Regions from separate parts of the Thalassolituus sp. UBA6592 genome, predicted to be linked through region 2. Evidence: predicted binding sites of a transcription regulator. Region 2 holds the regulator's gene; each other region holds the start of a gene.
What was found. Region 2 encodes sigma-54, which starts transcription at its own class of promoters, with help from an activator protein. Its sites were predicted from a motif close to TGGCACNNNNNTTGCTNT; they were not measured.
Positions count from the first base shown of each region.

Region 1 (11,438 bases), on a different contig from region 2:
ATGCCACAGCGCCGACCCACTCGCAGGAGAGTCTGGCCTGCTGACCTCTGCATTTTACGATTATGTCCGTGGTCTGAGTGACGAGGTGCCCGCCGGGTACAGTGAAAACGGCATGCGCCTGTACCGGCATCTGGTGTATCTGGGCGCCGATCAGATGCTGGGTGGCTATTTCCCCGACGTCAAACAAACACTGGGCGATGAAAGCTGGCGCTCTTTGTTGTGTGCATTTATTCAGAGTTCTGCCTGGCAATCGCATTTTTATGGAGATATGACCGATGAGTTTATTGAATTTCTCAAACAACAGGCCGCTGACTGACAGCCTGTCACCATTGCCTGTGTTTATTCTGCGTCTGTGGCTGGCGCAGGAGTTTATTCATGCCGGTTGGGTGAAAGTCAGCGATGGACTGAATGCCCCGGAATTGTTTGCCGGTCTGGATTTCCCTTTCCCTGTCAGTCTTCTGCCTGCCGATCTGAACTGGGCTGTAGCAGGCTTTGGCGAGCTGATTCTGGGTGTCGCGCTGCTGCTCGGTATTTTTTCGAGGTTATCTGCAGCAGGACTTATGTTTATTATCTGGGTGGCTGTGTACTCAGTGCACTTCGATCTGGGCTGGCATGGCTGGAATCAGATTGATACAGAAAGCGGCTATGGTTTTAAAGTACCGTTGATGATGGTCATTATGTTATTGCCTGTGCTGGTCAACGGTTCCGGCAACTGGTCGGCAGATAATTACCTGAAGCATCTCAGCAGCAGCCTATGGTTATCGGTATTAACAGGAATGAAGTCCGAAAGAGCAGGGAGCGGAAAAACCCTTGATTACCACTCATGATATTTCGCAATGGGTACACCAGTGGCGCACACCTATGCTGCGCTTTGCTCAGCTGCACCTGTCGTCTGCCGATGATGCGGAAGATGCCGTTCAGGAAACTTTTGCCGCCCTGGTAACTTTTACCGGCAATAAAAAGCCCGATGATATCCGTGCCTACCTGTTTGGTATTCTGCGCAATAAAGTGAAAGACAGATTGCGCCAGCGTTACCGCCAGCCATTAGCGGATGAAATCAGCAGTGATGAATTTGATGAACTGCTTTTCGACCGCAAAGGCCATTGGCATTCCGGCGTTGCGCCAGCGCGCTGGTCTGCGCCGGATGAGGACACAGAAAGCAGCCAATTTTTTAAGGTGCTGGATATCTGTGTGAATAAGTTGCCGGAAAAACCAGCGCGGGTATTCACCATGAAAGAATTTATGGAATGCGATGCCGAGGAAATTTGTACAATTATTAATATCAGCAAGAGCGATTACTGGCAGTCAATGAGCCGTGCCCGTAAGCAGATTCATATCTGTCTGAATCAAAGCTGGTTTGATGGGGAGACATTATCATGATGAAATGCCAGGAGTTTATATTTCTGCTGACATCAGGCCAGTTAAAGGAAGGATCGGCTGTTCTCAAAAGCAGTGCCTTTATGCATCGGATGATGTGCCGCCGTTGCAGTGCGTTTTATCATAATGATAATACGCTGGCTCATCAGATTGATAGCTGTAAGAAATTCTTGCAGCAGAAGCCAGGCGATGACCTTAATGAACCGGACGAAAAATAATCGTCAGTCCAGACTGAAACCGAAAAGATTAATATTGGTCTGGTAGGGAATTTCTTCAGCCTGATTTCTGAGGTTGCTCAGCTGATCAATATAGGTCGAAATTTTATGAGCATTCAGGTTCTCTTCGCCCGGTATTGCGGTCATGGATTTCGTTGCCCGCAGCATGCTTTTCAACCCCTGAGTCTGTGAATACTGCTGATCATTCAGCAGAATAATTTCACTGCCGATATGCCAGTAAATATCCATATTTTTAATCTGCAAAGGACTCAGTGGCGGCACTAGTGGCACCAGGTCTTTTTCGGTAACGACACGGGTTAAAGGAATATCGGCGTAGGTATTGGCACCGGTGACATTGGTTACCTTAGGTTGTCCAAAGGTAATGACCCGGCTCGCCGGATGTCCATCCTGCTGGCAATACATAGCCAACACTACGGCGATAGCGCCACCGAGACTATGGCCGGTAATAATCAATGGTTTGTCGGTTTTCAGATAGGGTTTTACATCCTGATAGACGGCAGATGCCGCCGAGCGAAAACCTTTATGCAGGGTTATTCCCAGGGCTTCATCGGCTTCCAGGTTTACACTCAGGTCGACCATAACATTGGTCAGGTTTGCAGTACCGCGAATGGCAATGGTCTGAATGCCGTTGGCTTCGGCGAGAAAATAGCTGACCTGATGATCCGCAATCAGTGACTGGTGAATAAGCGTTTGTTGCTGATTTTCGAGCTGTGCTGCCAGTTCATTATCTGGCAGATAGGTATCTGAGGCGATTTGAGCATACTGATGCAGCACCGAGAATTCGCTTATGTGTTGCTGCCGTTCGTGTTGTTGTTCCTGCTGTTGTTCGTGCGCAGCTGTGTTGCCGGCAGAATCACTTTTTTGTATTCCCCCCGCAGGCGTTTTATCTGTGTCCGTTTCTGCAGCAAGTGGAGAAGTACAGGTAAAAGACAGCAAAGCAGCAGTGGTGGCAAACGCTGTCAGGATCCGGTGTGTAAAAAAGTGCAGCATATCTTTCATGTTGGTTAAAACGTTAAAAAGTTTTCTTACTGCACTCATTCGAAGCTCATGTGAAAGGTTATGAACAGGCTATTTTACCGCAGCTTCATTTTTACCGGTTTCACCTTTACCGTCTTTATCCTGGCCGGTTTCACCTTGGGCAGGTGCGAAGCGCTGATGTAACCATGCCAGCCCCAGCAGTGCCAGACCAAGCCCCATGAAAGATGCTACCCGCCAAAGCCCCGTGAGCCCTGACATATCGACTAAAAACAGTTTGGCGACCACGACCAGCAGCAATGCCATACCTGCACGGTACAGGGTTTGTTGCTGCAGTTTCTGTGCGGCGGTCATAACCGCAGCGGCGATTAACATCCAGACTACCGAGTAGGTATAAAGTTCACCGTCACTGGTGTGCTGGTTCAGGCTCATTGCACCCTGTTGCCAGAGGTGACGGATTTCCAGCGAGATAAACAGCAGCGCATTCAGACCTGCGGCGGCGGCTGCGTAGTAGCGATATTGATCACGACGCAGATACCACCAGGCGGCCATGATCAGTGTTGGGATGCCGTAGCTGAGCAGTAACAGGTTCCACAACGGCAGTATTCCGATCTCACTGCTTATTGCGGAATTATGGGTCCACAGCGGGTTATCTCGCAGCAGTATGATCAGCGCATAAGTCGCTCCGGCCAGACCCAGATGAATCAGGCTGACAATATGATAAAACTTCTGCATGTACTGGCTTTGCCCGGCGCGCCAGAAATAAATCAGCGAAGCCGTACCCCAGATAAATACGTCGAGACTGGCTTCGGTAAAACTGAATTGCTGGCGGAAAATATCGCCGTCGTACAGCCAGTAGCGGATTTCAGCTGCCAGAGTTAATACCAGCAGATGAATGGCACCGCCCTGTAGCCAGGCCTGCATTTTGCGGAATTCCGGAGCGCGCAGAATCCATGCTGCAGCGGCGCTGCAAAGGGTTGAACCACCAAAGGTCCACAGCGACCAGTGGCTGCCCGGCGGATAGCTCAGCAGCCATGGGTTAAAGGTAATACGACAGACGACGATGGCCAGTACGGCGCGGATCACCCAGGGCATAAAGGCAAGCTGATAATGTCTTTGTAACGCAGCCATAGATACCAGTTGTGCCGCCACTGCCAGCGTAAGAGTCGCTTCTTCCAGCATAATTACAGCTGCCAGTGAAAAGCCCACATGGGCGGCGGTAATCAGAACCACAGTAACCAGATCACTGAGGTTTTTGCTGATGCGGGTCAACCATAAATACAACAGGCCTAATAATGCAGCAATAAGCCCCCAGGCCCAGTCGCTGTGAAAAGCACTGAATAAATAGTAGCCGGCTGCCATTAACAGCAGCGGTGTGGCGCTCGCCAGTCCGCTCCAGAAAGCCGGGTAACGCACATGCCGGCGCAAAAGCCATAAAGACACACTGCAATACAGAACCGCCAACAACATAAAGCGTATTGCCAGTGCGGATTGATCAGCAATATCCGGGGCGATAAACAGCAGCTGATTCTGCTGCTCACTGAGATAGCTGACAAATGTGGCGAGCACAATGAGTGGCAACAGCAGTGCCGTCAGAGGATTTAGTTCAGCGCGGCGGTTTGCGCCAAGCAGCAGCGCCGGTAACAGCAGAACAATAAAGTAGTGACTGTCAGCAACGCCTTCTATAGTCAGGGTAATGGCCTGGGCGATAACGATAAGCACCAGCCCGGCAAGGGCAGGCCAGTCTGCGTTTTCGCGGATGTAATGCTGCATATACTGCAGCCAACTGCGCTGGTCTTCTTTCTCGCTTTTTTGAGTCAGTAACCAGTCAAAGCGCGGAACAGCAAGGAACAGATACGCCAGCGCCAGCAAATACAGAGAACGCACACCATCTGCCGGCGACGCTGCGAGACTCAGCAGCCACCATAACAGGCTGCCGGCAATCACGCCGGCCCACAGCCAGCGCTTCTGTACATAGGCAACAAGCCACAACGAAAAGGCTGTGAGTATGGTTATATAAATCAGCGCCATGGCGATATTGCCTGAGCCGGTATTCACCAGCAAAGGCACGATATAGCCGCCTAACATGCCCAGAGTTGCCAGCACCGGACCGTGCCTCAGCGCCAGTGCCAGGGTAGCAAAGGACACCAGTGCCAGAGCGGCGAAAATCAGCGTTGGCGACACACCGGGTAATAATTTAAAGGCGGCAAATAAGGCTGCATAAAGAATAATGCTGGCACCACCGGCCAGAGCGGCAAACACCGGATTCTGGCCTTTATTGCGGCGCAGCCATTCTGCGCCCATGTGTAAACCTGTGCCGGTCAGCAGCGACAGAATAATACGAGCCTGCGGCCCCAGCAGGCCCTGTTCGATGGAATAGCGCACCATAAAAATACCGGCCAGACCGACACAGATGCCGCCCAGCCACACCATCCAGTGATTACGCATATTATCGCTGAGGCGATCAATAAAACCCGGTTCCTTCGCTGCTGATGGTGTCGCTACTGAGGGAGCTGAGGAGGTTTCGGTAACGGAAGAAGCTTCGGTAATGGAAGCGGCAGGTGCTGATGCAGCTGCAGCGAATGGCACGGCTTGCGCTTCAGGCTGAGTCTCTGCAGCAGCTTCAGCTTCCGGTGCTGTTTCTGATGCTGTTGTTGGTGGTTTTGATGCTGTTAATGGCGCAGTTGCTGGTGTTGTTAATGGTTCAGTTGCAGAAAGCTCAGTGTCGCTTGTCTGTGTATGCTTCTGCTGTTGATTCAGCATCAGCTGCCGCAATGCTTTATCAAACTTCTTTTCCATACTTTGCAGCTGTTGCTGCAGACTGCGGACACGAAAAAAAGCCACACTGCCAAGCACCAGTGCGGTAAAAAACAGCACCACAATCAACAGGGCGAATAACGATAAAAGCGCTTCCATTTGCAGGTATCCATCAACAATTCAGAAATGAACCGGAGGCGGCACTATAGCCTTTGGCTGTGCTGATTGAAATGAACTGCGTCAGGCTTTGCACTGTGCCCTTACTCAGATACAAAAAACGCCGCTGCTGTTGGCGACAGCAGCGGCGTTTTGTCAGAACGGTTTCTGTAGCGGAATTATTCGACCGTAACAGATTTTGCTTAATTGCTTTAATGCATACCGGTACTCAGGTAACTCGGATGTTCAATGATTTCAGCCACCTGATGCACATTTTCCTGCCATTGCTCACGTCCGATCGGCCCGCCGAAACATAAACGCACCGCATCAGGTGGATTATTGTCAGTGGAAAATGCAGCACTGGAGACTGCACTGACACCCTGCTGGCGCAGATGAACGGCCAGTTCGGAAGGGTTCCAGTCGGAGTGTTTGGGCAGTGGCAGCCATAGATGGAAAGCGCCATCGGCAGAGCGGATATTATTTTTTCCCAGTTCCTGTTCGGCTATGCGCAAGCGGGCAATGGCTTCGCGGCGGATACTTTTAATCATCTGATCCGCTGTGCCATCCAGTATCCACCGGCTGACCAGTGCATCGGTCAGTGGACTCGACATAACATTCAGTACGCGCATGACGGCAGCCAGTCGCTGGCCTTTGCGTTTACCGGGTGTGTGCAGAAAAGCCGAGCGTACGCCAGGACCGAAGCATTTTGAGGTTCCGGTAATATACCAGCTCAGATCCGGTATCAGCTCACTGAAACTGACCGGGGCTTCTTCCGCCAGCATGGTGTAGGCCTCGTCTTCAATCACCGGAATACTGTAACGCAGACAAACATCGGCGATGGCTTCGCGACGATTCTTGCTGATGGTGGCAGTGGTCGGGTTCTGCAGGGTCGGATTGAGGTAAATGGCTCCGACATTACCGAGTTTGCAGATCTCTTCGAACGGTTTTACCAGCGGCCCGTCATTATCCCGTGGCAGAGAGTAAAGACTGATACCGAGATGAGAGGCGATGGCTTTAATACCGGGGTAGGTCAGTCCTTCCACACACAGCACCTGATGCTTTTCGACCAGGGTGCTCATCAGACCGACCAGTGCAGAGTGAATGCCGGGGCAGATCAGCACCTGTTCCAGCTGCGGATTGGGTAAGCGGTTATCGAGCCATACCAGTGCCGCCTCGCGATTATCCTGAGTGCCGCCAAAAGGCTGATAACGCAGCATGGAGTAAATATCGCGTTGCGCCATAACGCCGATGGCGCTGTCGCGGATCTGCTCGACCAGCGTCGGAATGGCCGGCTCGATCACCAGGTTCATGGTCATTTCATAATTGCCCAGATCCGGGCGGACAGTGGCCGTCTGACCTTTAACAAAAGAGCCTGATCCCGGGCGGGAATCTATCAGCCCCCGGGTTTTGGCTTCCTGGTAAGCACGGGCGGCGGTGGTGTAATTGATACCTGTGGCTGTGGCCAGATCGCGTAATGGTGGCAGCCGGTCGCGGATCTGCAGTCTGCCACTGTCGATGTCTTCGGCAATCAGGTCGGCAATCAGCCGGTAGGCAGGAATACCTTCACTGTTTTTCAGACGGCGCGCCCAGCGCACGAGTTCTGTGTTTTTCATCGTTTCCCTGGTGAGAGATTCTCCATGTGTGGAGACTCTCTTCTTGTATGTAGATGCGATCAATTTTTCAATGATTGCATCTATTGCCACAGCGAGCCAGTCATTATTTCAGGTTCTGTCAGTCAGATTTCAGTATATAACTATATTTGCATAAAGGTGGCGTTTTCTCTGGGCAGAACGGTATTTTTGGGCACGGATATAGTGCAAAAAACCATATTAATTTGATCGGGTATTGATTGTATTTCCATCGTTTTTAAAAAAATTTTCTCTCTTCTGAGGAGTTTGACAACTCATTGATTGCATATTGATAGCAATCACTTAACGCAATATTGGCCCCCTGATTGCTCTGACTTGATTGCACTTATTGATCGCATCGGGAGATGCCCATTGTGATCAGCTTATAAATCCAACAGGAGCAGAAAAATGCCAAAAGTTACTCAGCCAATGCATAAAGACGGTGATTTCTTCGTCGATTACGAAGAAAAAGTGTTTGAGGATGTTAAAGCTAAAGAAGGTGAAAAAGCCCTGGTGACCTTCCACACCGTGGCCTTCGAAGGGTCTATTGGTCTGGTGAATATGCTGCAGGCAACCCGTCTGCTGCGCAAAGGTTACGAAACGTCCATTCTGCTGTACGGCCCGGGCGTAACTCTGGGTTTGCAGCGTGGTTTCCCGACACTGGGTGATGAAGCTTTTCCGGGTCATCAGAACTATGCCAACCAGCTGAAAAAGTTTATGGCGGAAGGCGGTAAAGTTTACTGCTGCCGTTTTGCTCTGCAGGCGCTGTACGGTCACGGCGAACCTTCACTGGTGGAAGGTATTACCCCGATCAATCCGCTCGACGTGATGGATCTGAAACTGCTGCACATGCGTGATAACGCAGTGATCATCGATACCTGGACTCTGTAAGGAATACGCGGCCCATGACTGCTAACAACAACAGCAGAACCGTCAGGGCCGCGGCCGTTCAGATCGCTCCGGACCTCCGCAGCGCCAACGGCACGCTGGCCAATGTATTGAACGCGATGGATGAAGCCGCCGCCAAAGGCGTTGAGCTGATTGTGTTCCCGGAAACCTTTGTCCCCTGGTATCCGTATTTTTCATTCGTCCTGCCGGCGGTGCAGTGTGGTCCCGAGCACCTGCGCCTGTACGACGAAGCCGTGGTGGTGCCCGGCCCGATCACTGATGCTGTGGCAGAGCGGGCGCGCAAACACAGCATGGTGGTGGTGCTGGGCGTGAACGAACGTGATCACGGCAGCCTCTACAACACTCAGTTAATTTTTAACGCCGACGGTCTGCTGGTGCTGAAACGCCGCAAGATTACGCCGACCTATCACGAACGCATGATCTGGGGGCAGGGCGATGCGTCTGGCCTGAAAGTGGCGGACACCACGGTCGGCCGCGTCGGAGCGCTTGCCTGCTGGGAGCATTACAACCCGCTGGCGCGTTATGCGCTGATGACGCAGCACGAACAGATTCACTGCAGCCAGTTTCCCGGTTCTCTGGTGGGGCCGGTATTTGCTGACCAGATTGAAGCAACCATCCGTCATCACGCACTGGAATCCGGCTGTTTTGTGGTCAATGCCACTGGCTGGCTGACCGATGAACAGATTGAATCCATTACCCCGGATGAAAAGTTACAGCAGGCGCTGCGCGATGGCTGTAACACCGCGATTATTTCGCCGGAAGGCAAGCACCTGGCACCAGCGCTGACACAGGGCGAAGGTATGGTGGTGGCCGACCTCGATTTCAGATTGATCACCAAACGCAAACGCATGATGGATTCCGTCGGCCATTACGCGCGGCCGGAGTTGTTGCGCCTGGCGATTAATGATCAGCCCGCGGATTACCAACAACCAATGCATCCGCAGGATGTCCGGGCAGAAGCTCAGACAACATCCGCTATTGCAGGAGAACATAATGAATCCCTCTGCCGAATCGACTCAGCGTCTGCTGACTGAGTTGCAGACCCGTGGTCTGCGTCTGACCCGCCCGGAACAGCGGCATATGGTCCGCCGTGGCGGTGCGGGGCCGTCCGATCATCAGCCGGTGACAGTGGATGGCACAACCGTGATGGTGCCCATTTACACTGAATCGGCCTGGGATTCGCCGTTTTCTGTGGAATCACTGACTGACGGTGAGCAGATTATTCAGCATCAGGAAAACAGTCTGATTCCGCTGCATAACGTCAGCTTTACCAGCGAGCCGCGCTTTTATCAGGGCAAAACAGCGGATGGGATTCCCTATTCTCATATCGCCACCCTGCACGGCCGTGACGTGCTGGCCACGACGATTCTGCAGACCTGCATCCGTTACGAAAGCCGTAAAAAAGCCTGCAAATTCTGCTCAATCGGGCAGTCGCTGCGCGCCGGACGGACGATCGCGGAAAAAACGCCTGCGCAGTTGGCAGAAGTCGCCAAAGCAGCGGTGGAACTGGATGGCGTCAGCCAGATGATTATGACCACCGGCACACCAGCGACGCCCGACCGTGGTGCGGCAGTGATGGCTGCCAGCGCGCGGGCAGTGAAAGCTGTGGTGGATATTCCCATTCAGGGCCAGTGCGAGCCGCCGCGCGATTCATCCTGGTATCAGGTCATGAAAGACGCCGGCATCGACAGCCTCGGCATGCACCTCGAAGTGCTGACGCAATCCGTACGCGAACAGATTCTGCCAGGTAAAGCCGAAGACACGCTGGAAGATTATTTCGCAGCCTTCCGTGACGCTGTCGCCGTGTTCGGGCGCGGGCAGGTCAGTACTTACATACTGGCAGGATTGGGTGACAGCGCGGAATTTATTCTGCAGGTCTGTGAGCAGCTGATCGACATCGGCGTTTATCCCTTTGTCGTGCCCTTCGTGCCGATCAGAGGCACGCCGCTGGAAGATCATCCGTCGCCGGACGCCGCCTTTATGGAAAGTATTCTGCGGCCACTGGGCCAGCAACTGTATGCCGCCGGCATGACGGCAGAAACCGGCAAAGCCGGGTGCAGCAAATGTGGCGCCTGTTCGACGCTGTCACAGTATGAACAGGCTGCCGCTGCAGAAGCCAGCGATTCCAGCGGCAGAGGGCAATAGCGATGCATCATCCCGACTACTCAGATTACACCATCAAGTGGGCCACGTTACCGTGGGAAGTGGAGCAGGCTTACGCCCTGCGGCGGCAGGTTTTCTGCGCTGAACAGCATCTGTTTGAAGCCGATGATCACGATGCAGTGGATGATCGCGCGCGCACCCTGGTGGCGCTGGGCAATCACGGTGGCTGGCATCAGGAAGTGGTCGGCACGGTACGTATTCACTGCGAAGGCGAGCGTCTTTGGTATGGCTCGCGACTGGCCGTCAGCCCGCATTTCCGCAGTCAGGGACAGCTGGGTTCCACGCTGATCCGGCTGGCGGTGAGCAGCGCCCATGCACTGGATTGCAGTACCTTTCTCGCTACGGTTCAGGTGCAGAACGAAGTGCTGTTTAAGCGCCTGAACTGGCGGACCATTGAATACCGCGAAATCCATGGAATGGAGCACGCCCTGATGCAGGCAGACCTGGCGGCTTATCCACCCTGTTACACGCCACAGAGCGGCTTCGTGGTGAAAGCCCGTAACCCATACCGCCACACCGGTATCTGGGGAGGTCTTCTGGACAGTAGCTGGCAGCAGCACAAGGTAGCGGCATTATGAACACAATCGCCTCAGCCGACGCACTGCAGAGACTGCTGGCAGACGTTGCACAGCGCAGCGGTATCGGTATGAAGCAGGATATCGCCGCAGTAAGCAGACACTTACCGGCATTACCGCCGGGCTGGCATCCGAACGGCGACGATTGCGCAGCCATTCCGGCCGGTCCGCACGGTGACAGTGGTTATCAGCTATTTGCCATTGAAGGGATGCAGGGCCGTTTCGTGACGGAGCAGCCGTGGTTTGCCGGCTGGTGCAGCATCATGGTGAATTGCAGCGATATCGCCGCTATGGGCGGACGCCCAACTGCGGTGGTTGATGCGCTCTGGTGTGACGGTGATCAGCCGCTACTGGCGGAATTACTGCGCGGTATGCGCGATGCAGCATCTGCTCTTGGCGTTCCCATCGTTGGCGGCCACACCAATATCCGTTCTGACCAGGCCAATCTGGCAGTGGCTGTGCTCGGTCACGCTAAACGTTTATTTAGCGCCTTTGCCGCGCAACCGGGACAGATACTGGTGGCGGCGATTGATCACCGGGGGCAGTTTGAACACGACAGCCTGAACTGGAATGCCGCCACCCGCGCACCGGCTGAACGTCTGCGTGGCGATATGGAATTGCTGCCCTTGATTGCCGAACAGGGACTGGCTGACGCCTGCAAA
Region 1 covers NZ_DJIO01000105.1:10,207-21,644, reverse strand. The annotation lists gene B2Z72_RS09750 (putative DNA-binding domain-containing protein) at 1-316, shown strand, start outside; gene B2Z72_RS09755 (DUF692 domain-containing protein) at 1-44, shown strand, start outside; gene B2Z72_RS09745 (DoxX family protein) at 276-827, shown strand; gene B2Z72_RS09740 (sigma-70 family RNA polymerase sigma factor) at 811-1,380, shown strand; gene B2Z72_RS09735 (lipase family protein) at 1,599-2,651, opposite strand; gene B2Z72_RS09730 (DUF2339 domain-containing protein) at 2,682-5,504, opposite strand; gene B2Z72_RS09725 (PLP-dependent aminotransferase family protein) at 5,714-7,114, opposite strand; gene B2Z72_RS09720 (MSMEG_0572/Sll0783 family nitrogen starvation response protein) at 7,538-8,020, shown strand; gene B2Z72_RS09715 (Nit6803 family nitrilase) at 8,035-9,072, shown strand; gene B2Z72_RS09710 (MSMEG_0568 family radical SAM protein) at 9,032-10,183, shown strand; gene B2Z72_RS09705 (MSMEG_0567/Sll0786 family nitrogen starvation N-acetyltransferase) at 10,186-10,779, shown strand; gene B2Z72_RS09700 (sll0787 family AIR synthase-like protein) at 10,776-11,438, shown strand, end outside.
Region 1: a site for sigma-54 is predicted at 7,445-7,462, ahead of B2Z72_RS09720 (MSMEG_0572/Sll0783 family nitrogen starvation response protein). Genes of this name have one in related genera too.

Region 2 (11,438 bases):
GACGCGGCTCACACCGGCAGCGGCAGCGGCAGCCAGCACCAGCTGATTCAGCTCGCCGCCCGGAGTCGGCACCACCATGATAATTTCCTGCACACCGGCAACGTGGGCCGGGATAGCATTCATCAGCACGGATGAAGGATAAGCCGCTTTACCGCCCGGTACGTACAGACCCACACGATCCATAGGCGTCACTTTCTGGCCCAGCATAGTGCCGTCGGCTTCGGTGTAGGTCCAGGAATCCTGTTTCTGTTTTTCGTGGTAGCTGCGCACGCGTTCCGCGGCTTTCAGCAGCGCTTCGCGACGCTCCTGCGGCAGGGCATCCAGTGCAGCCTGCAGCTGTTCCTGATTCAGTTCCAGCTCGGCCATGGATGTCGCTTCCATACGGTCGAACTTATTAGTGAATTCGATCAGGGCTTCATCGCCACGGGTGCGGATGTCATAAATAATATCGGCAACGGTTTTCTGTACGCCGGCATCGGATACGGATTCCCATGACAGCAGGCTGTCCATCTGTTGGGCAAAATCACTTTGGGCAGAGCTGAAACGACGGATTTCAATAGTCATTTTTTCACCTTATTTCTGTGCGTCACGCTGACGTTCTACGGCGGCTTTCATCTGGTCAATAATCGGCTGAATCTGCGCGTGCTTCACTTTCATGGCCGCGCGGCCAGCGACTAAACGCGAGCTGATCGGTGCGATCAGATCACGGGCTTCCAGACCATTGGCCTTCAGCGTATTGCCGGTGTCTACGATATCCACAATCATATCGGCCAGCCCCATAATCGGCGCCAGTTCCATGCCGCCGTACAGTTTAATAATGTCGACCTGACGGCCCTGCTCTGCGAAATAGCGCTTGGCCACGTTGACGAATTTGCTCGCTACTTTCAGACGGCCCTGAGGCATTTCTGCACCTTTCAGTGCAGCGGTCATCAGACGGCAGGTGGCGATGTTCAGATCCAGTGGTTCACACAGGTTATCGCTGCCATATTCCATCAACACGTCTTTACCGGCCACGCCCAGATCGGCAGCGCCATACTCAACGTAAGTCGGCACGTCGGTGGCACGGATCACCACCAGCTTGATATGGTCATGATTGGTATCGAAAATCAGCTTACGACTCTTTTTAATATCCTCGGCCGGATGGATACCGGCTTCCGCCAGCAGTGGCAGAGTGTCATCGAGAATACGCCCTTTTGACAGAGCAATGGTCAGTGGTTGAGTCATGAGTTGCTGATCCTCTTTTTTCAGCGTGTTTTAAGTCAGTTTCAGTTTTTCAATAGCAGGCTGTGATTTTCACGTTTGAAGGTAGTGCCTGCTCACTGCAATGGCAATACAGACAATGAAAGCGTCGGCGAAGCAGCAGGGGCAAGGCAAAAAGCGGCGAAAAAACGGAGTGTACAAATTGTACATGAGTATTTTGAGACGCTTTTTAACACAGCACCTGCAATGCAGGCAGCTTTCACAAGCTATCAGCCAGATATTCTGCGGATATTCGCACCCAACTGCTGAAACTTTTCTTCAATACATTCATAGCCGCGGTCAATGTGATAAATACGGTTCACATCGGTCGCGCCTTCGGCCATCAGGGCCGCAATCACCAGCGACGCCGAAGCACGCAGGTCGGTCGCCATAACCGGAGCAGCCTGCAGCTTCTCTTTACCGGTTACGATGGCAGTATTGCCTTCAACGGCGATATCCGCGCCCATACGCACCAGTTCCTGAGCGTGCATAAAGCGGTTTTCGAATACGGTTTCAATCACGGTACCCGTGCCTTCGGCCAATGCATTCAGCACCATAAACTGTGCCTGCATATCGGTCGGGAATGCCGGGTGCGGAGCGGTTTTGATATTTACCGCTTTGGGACGCTTACCGTGCATATCCAGCTCGATCCAGTTGTCACCAATGGTAATATCGGCACCGGCTTCTTCCAGCTTATGCAGAACCGCTTCCATGATCAGCGGATCGGTATCTTTGGTTTTCACCCGGCCACCGGTCACGGCTGCCGCTACCAGATAGGTACCAGTTTCAATACGGTCCGGCAGCACATCGAAGGAACAGCCGTACAGTTTCTCAACACCTTCGATCACCATGGTGTCAGAGCCGGCACCTGAAATCTTAGCGCCCATGGCATTCAGACAGTTGGCCAGATCCACGACTTCCGGTTCACGGGCCGCGTTTTCAATGGTGGTGGTGCCTTTCGCCAGTGTCGCTGCCATCATCACGTTTTCGGTACCGGTTACGGTCACGGTATCGAAGAAAATATTAGCGCCGGTCAGACGACCGCCAGGCACGACGGCTTTAATATAGCCATCCAGTACTTCAACTTCAGCGCCCAGCGCTTCCATACCACGGATGTGCAGATCAACCGGACGGGAGCCAATGGCACAACCGCCAGGCAGGGATACTTCGGCTTCGCCGTAACGCGCTAACAGCGGACCAAGAACCAGAATCGAAGCGCGCATGGTGCGCACCAGATCGTAAGGCGCTACACAGCTTTTGATGTTGGCGCAGTCGGTTTCGACCGACATATCTTCATCGATCGCCACTTCCACACCCATGCAGCCGAGCAGTTCCAGCATGGTCGTAATATCGTGCAGGTGCGGCAGGTTACCTACGCGCATAACACCTTCCGCCAGCAGAGTCGCTGACAGAATCGGCAGGGCAGAGTTTTTTGCACCGGAAATACGGATCTCACCGTTCAGCCGGTTACCGCCCTCAATTCTCAGTTTGTCCATAGAAAGCTCTTATTGTGCGCTGGCTTTTTCAGCAGGGGTAAAAGTGCGGATAGATACAGCGTGCAGACGGCCGTCTGCAATGTATGGATTCAGCAGTTTGTACACGAACTGCTGGCGTTTTACCGCGTTCAGACCTTCAAACGCTTCACCGACACCTTCCACCACGTTGTGGTAGCCATCGCCGTCGACGGTCCAGTTGATTTCAGGGGATTCAGTTTGCAGGACTTGCAGGATTTCTGCCGGGGACATACGGTTTACCGTTCAGATTTCGAAAGCGCCATATGATAGCGGATTTGCGCCCCGGAACGAAGCGCACAGGATAGGTAAAGTGACAGCCCGATCACGAAATTCAGTCAGGCATGACGGATATCAGGCAATCAGGGGGGCAAACAGCGGATCGAGATCGCTGATATCTATGATAGGACGCATATGTTCCGGCAGATTGAGGATGCTCAACTGGCAACCACTGGTTTCTGCCGCCCGCAGCCATTCCAGCACCAGCGCCACGCCGCTGCTGGACACCCGGGTAACACCCTGCATATCGACCGTCCAGCGGTCGCCGGCAGCACTGATCAGCTTTTTACCCGGTGCAATCACAGCGGTTACCGTGCTGTGCAGCAGGTCGCCGCTCAGCTCCGCGGTATGTTCGTCGATGCGTTTCAGCTCAGCCATAGTGTGCCCGATCAGTTCTTTTCAGCGCTGTTAAACAGGAAACGGCCAATCAGCTCTTCCAGTACAATGGCGGACTGAGTGTCGTCAATCCAGTCACCATCTTTCAGATAGTCTTCCTCAGCGCCTACGGTCAGACCGATGTATTTCTCGCCCAGCAGACCGGCGGTCAGGATGGAGGCTGAGGTATCCGTGGTCAGAGTGCTCATGGATTTATCAATCTCCATTTCCACCACCGCTGAATACCATTCGGTATCCAGATAGATGTTGGTCACCCGGCCAATGGTCACACCGGACATGGATACTTTGGCTTTTTCAGTCAGACCGCCCAGATTTTCAAAATGGGCTTTGATGGTATAGGTATCATCACTGCTGCGGATGGTCAGGCCACTGACGCGGAAAGCCATCAACACAATGGCAATCACGCCCAGAACCATAAAAGCGCCGACACTCAGTTCAATGTAACGCATGCGCATGTTCAGATACCCCCCAGCATCACGGCTGTCAGAATAAAGTCGAGTCCAAGTACGGCCAGTGAAGAAATCACCACCGTCTGAGTAGTTGCTTTACCGATCCCTTCGGAAGTCGGCACGGAGTCGTAGCCCTGAAAGACTGCGATCCAGGTAATCACCAGACCGAATACCAGGGATTTCACAACCCCTTTCACCACGTCTGAATAAAATTCTACCGAAGCCTGCATATTGCCCCAGTAAGCACCTTCATCAATGCCTACCAGATCAATGGCTACATACGCCCCACCCCAGATACCTACGGTGGAAAACAGCAGCGCCAGAATCGGCATAGAAATAAGACCAGCCCACAGACGCGGCGTTATTACCCGCTTCAGCGGATCGACACCCATCATTTCCATGGCCGTCAGCTGTTCTGTGGCCTTCATCAGACCAATTTCAGCGGTCAGGGCTGAACCGGCACGACCGGCAAACAGCAGGGCTGCGACCACCGGACCGAGTTCACGCAGCAGCGACAGCGCCACCAGCGTTCCCAATACGGTTTCAGAACCAAAGCTGACCAGAATGTTGTAGCCCTGCAGCGCCAGCACCATACCGACAAAGAAACCGGCGACGACGATAATAATCAGTGAGCGCACACCCACTGAGTAAATCTGCTTGATCAGATCAAAGAAACCGGCACTGCCCGGACCGCCCCACATAATCGAGTGCCACAGCATAATGGTGGCGCGGCCAATGGATTCGATCGCCCGGGTACCGCTCTGGCCGATGCTCTGCAGTTTGTTCAGCATCATTCCACTCCGCTCAGAATATCGCTGCGGTAATCCGCCGCCGGGTAGTGGAATGGCACCGGACCATCAGGATCGCCGTTAAGGAACTGCTTCACTTCCGCATTGCCTTCGTTGATAAGTTCTTCCGGGGTGCCAAAGCCGATCACTTTGCCGTCGGAGACGACACACAGGTAATCAGCAATGGAACAGGATTCTTCGACATCGTGGGAAACCAGCAAACTAGTGAGACCGAGCGCCTGATTCAGACCGCGGATCAGTTTCACAATCATGCCCATGGAGATGGGATCGAGGCCGGTAAAAGGCTCGTCGTACATAATGATTTCCGGGTCCATGGCGATAGAACGCGCCAGCGCCACCCGTCGTGCCATACCGCCCGACAGTTCTGCCGGTGACATATTACGCGCACCACGCAGACCAACGGCTTCAAGCTTCATCAGTACCAGATCGCGGATCATTGATTCCGGCAGATCGGTGTGCGTACGCAATGGAAAAGCAACGTTATCGAATACGTTCAGGTCGGTGAACAGTGCGCCGGTCTGAAACAGCATGCCCATCTTCTGACGGCGCAGCTCAAACAACTTTTTACGCGACAACTGAGCGACGTTCTGACCATCAACAATGACGGTACCTTTATCCGCGATCAGCTGGCCACCAATAAGACGCAGCAGTGTTGTCTTACCGGTACCGGACGGTCCCATGATCGCGGTCACTTTGCCACGCGGGAAATCCACATCCAGATTGTTGTAAATGAGTCTGTCCCCGCGACTGAAACTCAGATCACGGATAGAGACATAGGGCTGACTCGCAGTCATGCACAGTCCCTGCCTGATACGGTTTAATTGCCCGCTAGCTTAGCGGAATGTTCATTCAGAACCAACAGTCCTCGTTTAACGTCTCATACAGCTGAGCAAAACGATAAGTTGCAATTGCGTACAGAATCCCCTCCGGTACAATGTCGCGCTTTATTTCTGAACCCTCAGGACCTGCCCAATTCCATGCTGACTGCCCCTATGCTGACCGCCGCTGTTGCCGTAATCGCCGGACTCGTCCTGCTGGTCTGGAGCGCCGATAAATTTGTGATCGGAGCCGCGGCGACCGCCCGCAGACTGGGGATGTCTCCCTTATTAGTTGGCCTGACCATCGTTGCCATGGGCACCTCCGCACCTGAGATGTTCGTATCTGCCATGGCTTCCATCGACGGCGCAGGCAACCTGGCCATCGGTAATGCCATTGGTTCCAACATCACCAATATTGCACTGGTGCTGGGGGTAACCGCCCTGATCAGTCCGATTCCGCTGCAGAAAAAACTGCTGAAGAAAGAACTGCCGGTACTGGTGCTGGTGAGCATTATCGGCGGCCTGACGCTGGCCGATCTGGAACTGAATCTGCTCGATGCCATCATTCTGCTGACTGCCATGGCGGCCGCCCTATATCTGATGTTTCTCGGCTCCAGTGAGTCCGGTGAGTCTGTTGTAGAAGAAGACGAAGCAGAAGAAATTGAAAACACACCACTGCGCAAAGCCATTATCGAACTGGTAATTGGCCTGGTCGCACTGGTTATTGCTTCTAAACTGCTGGTGTGGGGCGCAACGGATATTGCCCACGCATTTGGCGTCAGCGATCTTATTATCGGCCTGACCATCGTTGCTATCGGTACCAGCCTGCCCGAGCTGGCGGCGTCTGTGGCCAGTGCCCTGAAAGGCCACCACGATATTGCTATCGGTAACGTGATCGGCTCGAATATGTTTAATTTACTCACTGTTATGCCGATTCCCGGCCTGCTCGCCGTTACTCAGGTTGACCCGCAGGCGCTGTATCGTGATTACTCGGTTATGATGGTGCTGACCGTTGCGCTGGTGATTATGTTCCTGGTGAACTACCGCAGCGGCACTCTTGGCCGTTTTTCCGGTCTGTTACTGACAGCCAGTTTTATTGGTTACATGTCGTCTTTATATTTTATGGCAAGCTAATGACTACCAATTTTGATTTTGATTTTCTGCAATCCGCCCGTCGCACCATAACCCTGGAGCAGGAAGCGATCGGGCACCTGATCGACCGTCTGTCCACAGATTTCGCCATCGCCTGCAAACTCATCCTCGAATGTAAAGGCCGTGTGGTGGTTACCGGCATGGGGAAATCCGGCCACATCGGCACCAAAATGGCCGCCACTCTGGCCAGCACCGGCACGCCGGCATTTTTTGTTCATCCGGGCGAAGCCAGTCACGGTGATATGGGCATGATCCAGCCGGAAGACGTGGTCATCGCGCTGTCGAATTCCGGTGAAAGCAGCGAAGTAACCAGCCTGCTACCACTGTTCAAACGCCTCGGCACGCGCCTGATCAGCATGACCGGTAAACCGGAATCAACACTGGCCACCGCAGCTGACGCGCATCTGGATACTGGTGTTGAACAGGAAGCCTGCCCGCTGAATCTGGCACCAACCTCCTCTACCACCTGTGCTCTGGTGGTTGGCGATGCCCTGGCTGTGGCTCTGCTCGAAGCCCGCGGCTTCACCGCCGAAGACTTTGCCTTCTCTCATCCAGGTGGTTCACTGGGCCGTCGTCTGCTGCTGAAAGTCGAAGACATCATGCACGCCGGCGCCGAACTGCCAGTCGTCGAACCAGCAACGACGCTCTCTGAAGCCCTGCTGGTCGTGACGTCCAAAGGTCTGGGCATGACAACCGTGCAGCTGGATGGCCAGATGCAGGGGATTTTCACCGACGGTGACTTACGTCGCGCCATCGACAACGGTGTAAATATTCACACCGCCACCATGGCAGACGTTATGACCTATGGCGGTAAAAGCACCACGCCAAAAACCCTGGCAGCCGAGGCCCTGAAGCTCATGGAAGACAACAAAATTAACGCTCTGGTGGTTAAGGAAGGCGACAAAGCCGTTGGCGTTATCAATATGCACGACCTGCTGCGAGCGGGCGTGATCTGATGCGTAAGCGCTGGTTGCTGCTGATCATCACGGCATTTTTCGGCCTGGCTCTGCTGGCAGTAGATCGCTACACCAGTGAACTGACACCAGCCGGAGCTGATCAGGCTGATAACGAGCCGGATTACTACGGTGAGAAGCTGATCAGCCGCCAGTACAGCGACGAAGGTATTCAGTCGCAGAAATTCACTGCAGACAGCTCCAGCCACTATCCGGGTATCGGCAACACCTATTTCAGTCAGCCGGAATTTACCGTGCTCGACGAAGAGGGTTCGCAATGGCTGATCTCTGCGGTTGAAGGCACCATGACAGATGCGGATAAAACCCTGCAGCTGATCAATGACGTAAAAATCCGCCCGCTCGACACTGCAGCCAATCATAATCTGCTGATCCGCACTGAGCGCCTGACATACCACCACAGCACCGGCATCGCCGAAACCGATCAGCTCGTCACCATTACCAGTGACCGCGCCAACATGACGGCCGTTGGTATGCGCATGGACGTTCCGGCTCAACATATCCGCTTTAATGCAGAGGTTAACTCACGTTATGAACCTTAAGTCTCTGACCGCTCTTCCCTTCTCTCTGCTGCTGGCGATTCTGACATCAGCGGCTCAGGCCTTGCCGGAAGACGAACAACAGGAACTGGTTATCCGCTCCCAGCAGGCGGAAATGGATCGCCGTACCGGTGTCGTGATTTATCAGGGTAATGTCATTCTTACTCAGGGTACGCTTAAGATCGAAGCCGACCGGCTGGAAATCCTGCATGAAGGCAACGTATTAAAAAGCGCCGTCGCCGATGGTAAACCGGCACGTTACCAGCAGCAGATTAATGTCGGTAAGCCAGTCACTTACGCCAATGGTAAGCGCATTGAATATCTGAGCGATCAGCGTGAAGTAATCATCACCGGAGACGCCAATCTGAAACAGGGTGGCGATCAGTTCAGCGGTCAGCGCCTGACTTACGATATGAATGCCGAGACGGTCAAAGCCAACGGTGGCACCAGCACAGTTAAAGAAGGCGAAGAAAAGCCGGAAGACTCCCGGGTACGGATGGTGATCCAGCCTAAGAAAGACGATAACGCCGCGGAATCATCCGGCAATAACGCGGAGCCGTCCGGCAACAGCACTGAGCAATCCGGAAGCAGCCAATGAAAACACTGAAGGCAGAACATCTGGCCAAAAGCTACAACGGCCGTGAAGTAGTCAAAGACGTGTCCATGGAAGTCAGCAGCGGCCAGATCGTCGGCCTGCTGGGTCCGAACGGTGCGGGTAAAACCACCTGCTTTTATATGATCGTCAACCTGGTACAGGCCGATAAAGGCACGATAACCATCGACGGCGAAGACATCAGTCACCTGCCAATGCATGGCCGGGCACGCAAAGGTATCGGCTATCTGCCGCAGGAAGCTTCCATCTTCCGCAAGCTCAGTGTGTCAGACAACATACTGGCCATTCTGGAAACCCGCAAAGACCTCAACCGCAAACAGCGTCTGGAGCGTCTGGAAGGCCTGCTCGACGAGTTCAACATCCAGCATATCCGCGACAGTCTGGGCATGGCCCTGTCCGGCGGCGAACGCCGGCGGGTGGAAATTGCCCGCGCTCTGGCCGCCGAACCGTCCTTTATTTTGCTCGATGAGCCTTTCGCCGGGGTTGACCCAATTTCCGTAGCTGACATCATGGACATTATCCGTCAGCTGAAAGCGCGCGGAATTGGTGTACTGATTACCGACCACAATGTGCGGGAAACCCTCGCCATCTGTGAAAAAGCTTACATCGTCGGTGGCGGTCACATTATTGCAGAAGGAAATGCCGACGAAGTACTCGCCAGCGAACAGGTACGTAAAGTGTATCTGGGGGAGGACTTCCGCCTCTGATCAGAGCAGCGAATGGATTCAGATACGCAGGAGGATACTCCTGTGCAGTGGGACTGGCCCAACCTGAAGTGACCAACAAATCAGGTTGTGGGTTCCCGGCCTTGGCGTATAATGCACAGATTGTGCCGACTATGGGTAAGTACTGAACTCTATGAAAGCGTCTCTTCAGTTAAAGATGGGTCAGCAACTGACCATGACCCCTCAGTTACAGCAGGCAATCCGTCTGCTGCAGCTCTCTACCCTTGACCTCCAGCAGGAGATTCAGGAGGCACTGGACGCCAATCCTATGCTGGAAATGGAAGAGCACGAGGGTGACGATACAGCGGATCACTCCTCTATGGAGGTGTCCGAGAGCAAAACAGAAGTTACTTCCAAAGACGATTCCGATACTCCGGAACTGGACGAACAATGGTCCCAGGAACAACTGCCGGACGATCTGCCGGTAGACAGCCAGTGGGACGATACCTATCAGGCAACAGCCGGTGTTTCTTCCGGCAACAGCAACGCCATCGACGACGACTTCGATTACGATTCCCGCCACGCCTCCACTGAAAATCTGCAGGATCACCTCGAGTGGCAGCTTAACCTGACACCAATGTCCGACGCTGACCGCGAAATCGCCACCATGCTGATTGATGGCGTGGACGACGATGGTTACCTGCACACCACCATTGAAGATGTGGTGGAAAGCATGGACCCGGAACTGGAAATCGAAGAAGAAGAAGTTCTGGCCGTCCTGCATCGCCTGCAGCAGTTTGATCCGGCCGGTGTTTTTGCCCGCGATCTGCGTGAATGCCTGTTGCTGCAACTGGCGCAGCTGGCACCGGAAACCGAATGGCTGAAAGAAGCCCGGCTGGTAATCAGTGACTACATCGAATTACTCGGCAGCCGCGATTACCAGACCCTGATGCGCAAGACCCGTCTGCGCGAAGATGATCTGAAATCTGTACTGTGCCTGATTAAAGAACTGAACCCGAAACCCGGTGCCGGCGTCAGTGGTGAACAGGCAGAATACGTTGTGCCGGATGTGATCGTGCGTAATGTGCGCGATGAATGGCGGGTCGAACTGAACCCCGACATCGCACCCAAACTGCGGGTGAATGCGGATTACGCTGCACTGGTGCGTCGTTCAGACAACAGCACAGATAATGCTTTCCTGCGTGATCACCTGCAGGAAGCGCGCTGGTTTATCAAAAGTCTGCAAAGCCGCAATGAAACCCTGCTGAAAGTGGCCACCAAAATTGTTGAGTATCAGATCGACTTCTTCGAAGAAGGTGAAGAAGCGATGAAACCTCTGGTGCTGCACGATATTGCCGAAGCGGTTGGCATGCACGAATCGACGATTTCCCGTGTGACCACACAGAAATACATGCACACCCCGCGTGGTATTTTTGAACTCAAGTACTTTTTCTCCAGTCATGTCAGCACAGATGGCGGCGGCGAATGCTCGTCCACTGCTATCCGCGCCATGATCAAAAAGCTGATTTCAGAAGAAAATGCCCGTAAACCACTCAGTGATAACAAAATCGCAACTATGCTTGGAGAACGCGGTATTCAGGTTGCACGACGCACCGTAGCCAAGTACCGTGAAGCTATGTTGATTCCACCTTCAAATGAACGTAAACAGCTGATTTAGAACACTGAATTTAATCCTGAAGCTGATTAAATAGTAAAAAACAGAACCAGCACACAAGGAGCCTGGAAATGAAGATCAATATCAGCGGTCACCATGTAGAAATTACCGAAGCCCTGCAGAGTCATGTCGACGACAAGATGTCGAAGCTGACCCGCCACTTCGACAACATCACCAATGGTCAGGTTACTCTCACTGTGGTGAAAGGGCGCATGACAGCAGAAGCAACCGTCCACGCCAGTGGCACAGATCTGAACGCCAGTGCAGAAGGCGACGATATGTACGCCGCCATTGATCAGATGGTAGAAAAGCTGGATCGTCA
Region 2 covers NZ_DJIO01000146.1:12,884-24,321, forward strand. The annotation lists gene hisD (histidinol dehydrogenase) at 1-564, opposite strand, end outside; gene hisG (ATP phosphoribosyltransferase) at 574-1,224, opposite strand; gene murA (UDP-N-acetylglucosamine 1-carboxyvinyltransferase) at 1,470-2,735, opposite strand; gene B2Z72_RS14500 (BolA family protein) at 2,745-2,984, opposite strand; gene B2Z72_RS14505 (STAS domain-containing protein) at 3,105-3,407, opposite strand; gene mlaD (outer membrane lipid asymmetry maintenance protein MlaD) at 3,419-3,880, opposite strand; gene mlaE (lipid asymmetry maintenance ABC transporter permease subunit MlaE) at 3,883-4,665, opposite strand; gene B2Z72_RS14520 (ABC transporter ATP-binding protein) at 4,665-5,477, opposite strand; gene B2Z72_RS14525 (calcium/sodium antiporter) at 5,661-6,635, shown strand; gene B2Z72_RS14530 (KpsF/GutQ family sugar-phosphate isomerase) at 6,635-7,609, shown strand; gene lptC (LPS export ABC transporter periplasmic protein LptC) at 7,609-8,166, shown strand; gene lptA (lipopolysaccharide transport periplasmic protein LptA) at 8,156-8,761, shown strand; gene lptB (LPS export ABC transporter ATP-binding protein) at 8,758-9,483, shown strand; gene B2Z72_RS14550 (RNA polymerase factor sigma-54) at 9,635-11,119, shown strand; gene hpf (ribosome hibernation-promoting factor, HPF/YfiA family) at 11,188-11,438, shown strand, end outside.

Region 3 (9,689 bases), on a different contig from region 2:
CGGTCGATACTTCCCGACCATTAATAATCACCGCATGCTTCAGTGCCTGAATGATGGATTTTGCCATTGCCGCGACCTGCTCTGTCGAATCAACATTGGGCAGCACCAGAGCAAACTCATCGCCGCCCTGCCGGGCCAGAGTGTCTCCATCGCGGATACAGGCATTCAGTCGACGTGTCACCTGACGCAGTAATTCATCGCCGGCAGAATGTCCGAGGCTGTCGTTAACACTTTTAAAGTCGTCAAGATCGAGAAATAAAACCGCCAGCATGCGGTCATTATCTGCTGCCATTTTTAACGAGGACATTAACCGGTCAGCAAACAGCTTACGGTTCGCCAGCATGGTCAGCGGATCGGTATAGGCCAGGTAATGAAGATGATTCAGACGCGTTGAAATATTGCTGTCAGCGCGGCGCAGAATCACAAACAGAAAGGCAGCTGCAGCGAGAATAATTGCGACAACACCGGCATACAGAATGTACGCGCTGCTGGCGACCTGATTACGGTGTGACGAGACATCAACAAAAAACTGCAGATAGCCCACCCGATCGCCGCGGATATCCGGGAAGCTCACCGTGCCAGCATACCAGCTGCGGTCATCATAATCCGGCAGGTTACCCTGATAACCATCCGGCATTTTTTGCAGAAACGCCAACCATCTGCCTGGCACTTCATCGGACTGATTGATGGCCACCACCTTCTAAAAAGTGTGCCAGTCGTATTGCCGGTTGAGCATGTCGGCGCCAGCTTGCCAGTCGGTTTCAGCGATCAGTTTTTTATAAATAAAAGCGACCCAACGTACCTGCTCACCGACTGTCGCACGGGCAGCAATGTCCTCCACCTCAGTACCGAGTTCCACATACCCGAGTACCTCTCCCTGATGCCGGACCGGCGTCACTACCCGTAATGTGTAGGTGCCCATCCCACCCAATTCCATACCCGTTACGGTCTCACCGAGCAGATGCGCATCCAAGGCTGTCTGGCGCTGAATCTGATCACCATAACGCTCGGGCCAGTGTAAACGGACGACATTAACCATATCAGGGTCATGAAGATAAAAATGGGAGACGCCAAGCCTTTGATTCAGGTCGTGGTAATAAGGTTGCAACGCGATCAGCAATCCACGCCGGTCACGCGCCATCAGCATAGCTTTCAGCTCCGCCTGCTCGGATACCAGTTTTTCGATAGAGATCAGTGTTTCACGATGGCTTTCTATGGCCCGCCACATACGGTATTCAAGATCGGCGAGAGAGGTTTCGGCACGCTGCGCCACAGTGTAGTTCTGCAGCAGATTAAATAGTACGGTCGTAACAGATAAAAGGATAAGACAAAAAAGAACCAGTGGGATCGTTAACACCCGCATCACTGGCCGTAAAGATGGGTCGACCCCGACAACTCCCGGCTTTTGGTTGGCGATCTGGGTAACTGGCATCCGTTTCCCTGTTGTTTACCCGGAATGGTCAAAGTAAGCGCTTTCCGCACAAAATTCAAACACTGCTGCGCTTGTTATCAGGATTCATGCCGTCAAAGCAGACCTTATTCTGTCGCCATCGGCCACGAAACGATGCACAACGACAGCGCAGTGGCACGATCTGATGCACGTTTTTGGATAAAAGGCATGTGATCGCTCATGCTTTCCAGACTGGCAAAAAGCGGCAGCACCACCTAAAAACCTCGATAAAACATACACATACCCACCCCCAGGAGAAACTGGCACGCTAATCGCTAAGCAGTGCTCAGTCAGGAAATTCCGGCCAATGGCGGCCAACGATTTCCACTAACATTTTATTTAAGCAAAGGCGCTTCGACGTTATTACGTCGTGGCGCCTTTTTTTTGTGCTCAAAAAAGGGGTAATGGAATGACTGGACTGAACACCATCCGCCGCGCTTTTATCAAAAGCGCCCTCGTACTGGCAGCGGGTGCAGCCACACTGGGTCTGCCTTCTGTATCTGCAGAAGAATATGCAGAAAAAGAAGAACTGAAATTCGGCTTTATTAAACTGACCGATATGGCACCGCTGGCCGTTGCCTACGAAAAAGGCTTTTTTGAAGACGAAGGTCTGTACGTCACCCTGGAAGCACAGGCGAACTGGAAAGTTCTGCTCGACCGCGTAATCGACGGTCAGCTGGATGGTGCTCACATGCTGGCAGGCCAGCCTCTGGGTGCAACCATTGGTTTCGGTACCCAGGCGCACATCATCACCGCGTTCAGCATGGACCTGAACGGTAACGGCATCACTGTTTCCAACGATATCTGGGATCAGATGAAGCCAAACATTCCAAAAGATGCTGATGGCAAGCCGGTTCACCCGATTAAAGCCGATTACCTCAAACCAGTTGTTGATAAGTACAAATCAGAAGGTAAGCCATTCAACATGGGTATGGTTTTCCCGGTTTCTACTCACAACTATGAACTGCGTTACTGGCTGGCAGCCGGTGGTATTAACCCAGGTTACTACGCACCACACAAAGGCGATTCTTCCGGTCAGATTAATGCCGACGCCCTGCTCTCTGTTACGCCGCCACCACAAATGCCAGCCACTCTGGAAGCCGGCACTATTTACGGTTACTGCGTAGGCGAACCATGGAACCAGCAGGCAGTATTTAAAGGTATTGGTGTACCGGTTATTACCGACTACGAAATCTGGAAAGACAACCCGGAAAAAGTATTCGGCGTAAGCAAAGAATGGGCTGACAAATACCCGATCACCCACAAAAAAGTGGTTAAAGCTATGATCCGTGCAGCGGAATGGCTGGATGCGAACAACAACGCTAACCGCCCTGAAGCTGTGAAGATTCTGTCTAAACCACAATACGTTGGCGCCGACTACGACGTTATCGCTAACTCCATGACCGGTACCTTTGAATACGAAAAAGGCGATAAACGCGAAGTGCCTGACTTCAACGTATTCTTCCGCTACAACGCAACCTACCCTTACTACTCTGATGCAATCTGGTACCTGACTCAGATGCGTCGCTGGGGTCAGATTGCTGACGAGAAATCTGACGACTGGTTCATGGAAACTGCGAAGAAAGTTTACCGTCCGGACATCTACGCAGCTGCTGCTAAAGAACTGATTGCCGAAGGCAAACTGGATGCGAAAGACTTCCCGGATTTCGCCACCGAAACTGGCTTTAAAGCACCTCAGAAAGGCTTTATTGATGGCATCACTTACGATGGCACCAAGCCAAATGATTACCTGAAGAAATTTAAAATTGGTCTGAAAGGCGCAGATAAAATCTGATTCCCTTCGGTTACACACCAATTGAAAAACGTATGAAAACCCGGCTGCCGGAGCACACTCTGCACGGCAGCCAACAGGAGTTACACCATGACTATTGCTCTGTCTAACATGCCCTGGCTTGAAACTGTCGTAAAAATTGCGAAAGGTGAGAACGTCGGTCAAAATATCCAGATAATTTTAAAAACACTGGGTTTACCACTGGCCGGTATTCTCGTATTTCTGATGATCTGGCATGCAGCAGCCAGCAATATTAATACATCACTGGGTCAGTTCCCTGGCCCAGCCGATGTGGTTACACAAAGCAAAAACCTGATGAACGAACACGTCACTGAACGTGAGAAAGCGGAAGCTTTCTACGAACGTCAGGAAAAACGCAATGCTGATCGTGTGGCGAAAGATCCGGATTATGTTCCAAAAATCCGTCCATACACCGGTAAGCCTACTTACGTTGACCAGATCGGTACATCACTGGTAACCGTGCTGAGTGGTTTCTTCCTGGCTTCTCTTATTGCAGTGCCACTGGGCATTGTGATTGGTCTGAGTTCAAACCTTTATTCGGCGTTTAACCCGATTATCCAGATTTTCAAACCGGTATCGCCACTGGCCTGGCTGCCGCTGGTGACCATGGTGGTAAGTGCTCTGTACGTTACCGACGACCCTATGGTGCCGAAATCTTTTGTGACTTCCATGATTACGGTAATGCTGTGTTGTCTGTGGCCAACCGTTATTAATACCGCTGTAGGCGTGGCGTCCATTTCTCAGGATTTAAAAAACGTCAGCCAGGTACTGCGACTGAGCTACATGACTCATGTGATTAAAATCGTACTGCCTTCTTCTGTACCTATGATGTTCACCGGTCTGCGCCTGTCGCTGAGCATTGCCTGGATGGTACTGATCGCCGCTGAAATGCTGGCGCAGAACCCGGGCCTCGGTAAGTTTGTATGGGATGAATTCCAGAACGGTTCTTCTGATTCGCTCGGCCGCATCATGGTGGCAGTGATCACCATTGGTTTAATCGGTTTCCTCCTCGACCGCATCATGCTGATGATTCAGCGTTATGTGTCCTGGGACAAATCAGCCACTCTGCGTTAATTAAAAGGATATTGTCATGAATAAAATGCTTGAAATTACCGGTGCTGGCATCGAGTTCAACACTCCAAAAGGTTCTTTCCGTGCACTACGCGATGTGAATCTGAAAATTCAACAGGGTGAATTTGTTTCCCTGATCGGTCACTCCGGCTGTGGTAAATCCACCGTACTGAATATCGTTGCTGGTCTGCTGCAGGCCACTGAAGGCGGCGTGGTTCTGAACGGTAAAGAAGTAAACGAACCCGGCCCTGAGCGCGCAGTGGTGTTTCAGAACCACTCTCTGCTGCCATGGCTGAGCGCTTATGAAAACGTCGAGCTGGCCGTAAAGCAGGTATTTAAAGGCAAAAAATCCAAAGCCGAAATGAAGGAATGGATTGAACACAACCTGGGCCTGGTACATATGACCCACGCTATGCACAAACGTCCGGACGAAATTTCCGGTGGTATGAAGCAGCGTGTCGGTATTGCCCGCGCGCTGGCGATGGAACCAGACGTTCTGTTAATGGACGAGCCTTTCGGCGCACTCGATGCCCTGACCCGTGCTCACCTGCAGGACTCGCTGATGGAAATTCAGAAAGACCTGAACAACACCGTCATCATGATTACCCACGACGTGGACGAAGCAGTACTGCTGTCTGACCGCATTGTGATGATGACGAACGGCCCGGCTGCCACCATCGGTGAAATTCTGGATGTGAATCTGGAGCGTCCGCGCAACCGCCTCGAGTTAGCGGATGATCCGGCGTACAACCACTACCGCGCCGCTGTATTAAGTTTCCTTTACGAAAAACAAAAGAAAGTGGACTCCACCACTTCATCTGCTCCACAAGCCAATGCGACAAAAAAGCCTGAACCGGTCGCAGCTCCTGCCATAGAGCCTGCACAAGAACCGGAAAAAAAAATTGCATAAAAACTGATTAGCCGGCGCCCACCGGCTATGAAAATTATTACAACGGCTTCAAACGAAGGAGAGAGCCATGAAAACTACAAAAACCCTTTTAGCTGTATCATTGGGTCTGGCACTGAGCCAGGTAGCGGTTGCTGAAAATGCATTTGTCGAAACCGTGAAAAAAGGAGACCTGCTGGCAGATTTCCGTCTGCGTTACGAAACTAACGACACAGACGATGCCACCGACTCCGCAACAGCTCTGACCCTGCGCTCCCGCGTGGGTTATGAAACGCCTTCAATGGCAGGGTTTAAAGTTCTGGCTGAACTGGAAGATGTTCGCGCCATCGTAGACGAATACCGCATCGAAGATGCTGACTACGACGTGGTCGCTGATCCTGAAAACACTGAAATCAACCGTTTCCAGGTGTCTTACAGCAAGGATAACTTTGGTGCCGTTGTTGGTCGCCAGCGCATCATCCTCGACAATGCCCGCTTCATTGGTAACGTCGGCTGGCGCCAGAATGAACAGACTTATGATGCAGCTCTGTTCACCTACAAAATGGATGATGTTGCTCTGGCTTATGCTTACATCGACCAGGTGAACGACATTCTGTTCAACTCCACCGATCTGTCAGCACATGCCCTGAACGCAGCTTACACAGGTCTGGCTGCTGGCAAACTGGTTGCTTACGCATACCTGGCTGACATGGACGACACTGACTTCACCCTGAACACTTATGGCGCAAGCTTTACCGGTAAAACTGCAGCGGGCGATACCACAGTTACCTACCGCGCAGAACTGGCTACTCAGAATCAGGATGCCGGTGGCGTTGAGCATGATGCGCTCTACTACGCGCTGGAAGCTGGCGTGGTTGTTTCCGGTGTAACTCTGGCACTGGGTAACGAAACACTGGGCAGCGATGACGGTGAATTCGGTTTCAATACACCATTCGCTACCAAGCATGCCTTCAACGGCTGGGCCGACAAATTCCTGGGCACTCCGGCAGATGGTCTGTCTGACACCTACCTGAAAGTTGCCGGTAATGTTGCAGGTGTAAAACTGGTTGGTTTCTACCATGACTTCTCTGCCGATGAAGGCAGTGCAGACAAAGGTTCTGAAATCGACTTCCTGGCCGCCAAGAAAATCGATGACAACTTCAGCATCGGTCTGAAATACGCAGGCTATTCTGCTGGCGACAACGAATCCGATACCGACAAAGTGTGGGTATGGGGTCAAGCTAAGTTCTGATAGCGCTGCTTAAACAAGCACAATCATCAGACTGAGCACAGGGGAATAGCCAGACTATTCCCCTGTTTTTAATTGATTTGACACTGAAGACTTCAGCCATGAAAAAGAATCAAACCCTGATTATTATCGGTAATGGCATGGCCGCTAACCGGGTATTGGAAGAATTAGGAACTGATCATCCTTTTTCTGAGGTGCACATCCTCAGTGACGAAGCAATTGCTCACTACAACCGTATTATGCTGTCGCCGCTGCTGGCGAAAGAAACCACTCTGGCGGATATTACCCCACATGATGCTGACTGGTATCTGCAGCACAGAACAACAATTCACCTGTCAACGCCGGTTACTGCCGTCGACCGGGTTAAAAAAATCGTCTTCAGTAACGATATTCAATTCTCTTATGACGCGTTGATTATCGCCACAGGCTCGCGCTCTTTTATTCCGCCAGTCACCGGCAGTGACGCTGAAAACGTTATCGGCTTCCGTACCATGTCAGATGTCGACGCCATGGAAAGCAGACTGCACAGCATGCAGCATGTGACGGTTATTGGTGCCGGTCTTCTGGGTGTTGAAGCCGCTACAGGGTTACAGTCCCGCGGTGTAAAAACCACGCTGATTCACCGTAACACGGTGCTGATGAACCGCCAGCTGGACGGTGCAGCCGCCGATATTCTTTACGCAGAATTGAACCACCGTGGCGTTGATGTAAGAACCGCCACCAGCCCGGTTGAGCTGATCAAAGAAAACAACCAGGTTCATAAGATCATTATCGAGGCGGACAGCCACCAGCAAACCCTGCATACCGACCTGATTGTATTCGCCACCGGTATCACCCCAAATAAAGAACCCGGTGAGCTGGCCGGCATCGATTGCAACCGCGGCGTTGTCGTCAATGCACACATGACCACATCAGATCCTTATATTTTTGCGCTGGGCGAATGCTGTGAATACGAAAAAAATACCTATGGTCTGGTCGCTCCGATCTGGGATCAGGCAAGAGTATTGGCAAAAAAACTGACTCTGCGTTTCACCAGCGATAAAGCGTTGCATGACGAGCTGGAGAAACAACCCTATCGCGAGCGTACACATCTGACCAAACTCAAAGTTTCCGGGCTGGATATGCACAGTATCGGGCGCTTTGATATTGACGAGGAAGACACTGAAGCAGGTATCGAAATTCTGCGCATGTCGGACATTGAAATGGGGATTTACAAAAAGCTGGTGCTGCAAAACAATCGCATTATTGGCGTGGTCTGCGTGGGCGATGTAGTGGACAGCTTCTGGTATCACGAACTGATGGAAGCCGCTACCGATGTTACTCCCCTGCGCACCAATCTGCTGTTGGGCAAAGCGTACGCCGAAAGTGCCTGAAGGCTGTTATTTTATGAGCAGCGTCGGAATGCATGCTGCTTCAGGACAGATCAGAAAGTAAACCTGGTACAGGTTCGCCCTCTGTGGACCACCGTTTGGGCTACGGAGCGGGCTTTTAAGCGGGCTTCAGAAGCCCGCTCTGAGACAAATCTGAGTTCAGATCACTCGCCGGCAAATACCTGATCCAGTAATTTATACGCATTGCTCAGCCATACACGAACACGCTGACGCTCCAGCATACCCAGGGTTGGCCCAACCGCTTCGTCTTTATTATTGGCAGCAGCCCACAGGCTCGCACCAACACGGTCGATTTTGCGCATGGAAGCGGCGTGTAATTCCGGGAAGTCGATAATACGGGCACCGTATTCCAGCGCCTTTTCTTTTGCTTCCGACGCATCAAAGTATGAGAAATCACTGCCGCGGCCGTGATTCTTAACCAACACGTAATCCAGACTGTCACCGTACACGCTGAGCGCACGATCCAGCAGACGAACAGAGTCTGTGCCGTCGTCCATCACATGCCACAGGGTCAGCTTAACACCCAGTTCTTCACCGAATTCTGTCAGACCACTGTCCATTACCCAGCGATCAATTGCAGTGGAAGCCTGAGCAGGCAAATCAACGACAACATTAAGACCAGACTCAACCGCCTGCTCTACAATGCGGTCAGCACTTTCGTACTCACGGATATCAACGGCTTCTGCGAATTCACCGTAATAACGCATCAGTGCGCCATGGGAGAGATCACCATCGAACGCCTTAAAAGGAATATTCTTATCGATATGGTATTGAACCAGAACCCTGGACAGGACGGATTTACCAATACCACCCTTCTCTCCGCCTACCAGATTAATGCTGACCATCGCTGTTTGACTCCATTTCATCAGATAAATTAGATGCGCCAGCCATCACCGTTAACAGATCATCCCAAAATCCTGTCAACACCTGAGCTGAGCCGGTCCATTATACGCCTGACCAGCACATCAACAACGCCCTTATGCCGGCTGAGCACTATCAAACAGTGAGGTATACAGGGGAGTTATTACGAAGGTAAGACAGATCCCACCACAGTTCGAGAAGGTTGTTTTTTAACCAGCGCGGATTGGTGATAAGAACGCAAGGGAAATAGCCAATGCTGTCAGCACTGGTATTTCCCCTATTGCCAGTTATGATTGGTCCATTCATCGTTATCCCAATTCAGACTTGTCTGCTGAAGGTTCGGCGCAGGTTCAATCAAGTCCGGAGCACTATTATCTGCTGGCGAACGACCACTTTCTCCGCCGCATGCACTAAGCAGAACAATCAATAACGGGAACGCCAGCAGATTAGATAACTTTACTACTTTAAAGAGGTTCATCTGTAATCCCTCCCGAAAGTGACACAGGCTTTGCTGTAGCGGTAACAACAACCGCGATATCATCCAGACGTGCTGACTCTCCGGTTTCGTAATCAAAAAACCTTACCCGGGCCTGAACTGTATGAACATCTGAAGTCATACCTGCAGCAATACCTAGAGCCGCAACACTAGTCCAATTACCGGAATGGGAACCATCAGATGTGCAAAGAGCATTATCTGAATTCGTAGGTGGAATGGATACGCCATCCACAAGAATATCCAGATCAATATAGGTCATTTCATCTGATGCATATACTGCACACTCAGCCATAAACTGAACAACAATATCACTGGTGTAATCCAAACTAATTTCAAGATCAGTATTAGTCAGCGTTCCGCCTATATCCAGTAAATGATAATCTCCATCGTAAAATAATTGAGAAGAATTGTTATATGAATGGGCTTGTTTAACAGGCCAAGGAGCGGTCGTCAGGTTCTCAATGGCTTGAGA
Region 3 covers NZ_DJIO01000188.1:896-10,584, reverse strand. The annotation lists partial or broken gene B2Z72_RS18770 (putative bifunctional diguanylate cyclase/phosphodiesterase) at 1-655, opposite strand, end outside; gene B2Z72_RS18765 (cache domain-containing protein) at 701-1,432, opposite strand; gene B2Z72_RS18760 (CmpA/NrtA family ABC transporter substrate-binding protein) at 1,860-3,245, shown strand; gene B2Z72_RS18755 (ABC transporter permease) at 3,333-4,337, shown strand; gene B2Z72_RS18750 (ABC transporter ATP-binding protein) at 4,354-5,244, shown strand; gene B2Z72_RS18745 (alginate export family protein) at 5,312-6,472, shown strand; gene B2Z72_RS18740 (NAD(P)/FAD-dependent oxidoreductase) at 6,571-7,842, shown strand; gene B2Z72_RS18735 (mobilization protein MobD) at 8,004-8,726, opposite strand; gene B2Z72_RS18730 (hypothetical protein) at 9,186-9,689, opposite strand, start outside.
Region 3: a site for sigma-54 is predicted at 1,712-1,729, ahead of B2Z72_RS18760 (CmpA/NrtA family ABC transporter substrate-binding protein). Genes of this name have one in related genera too.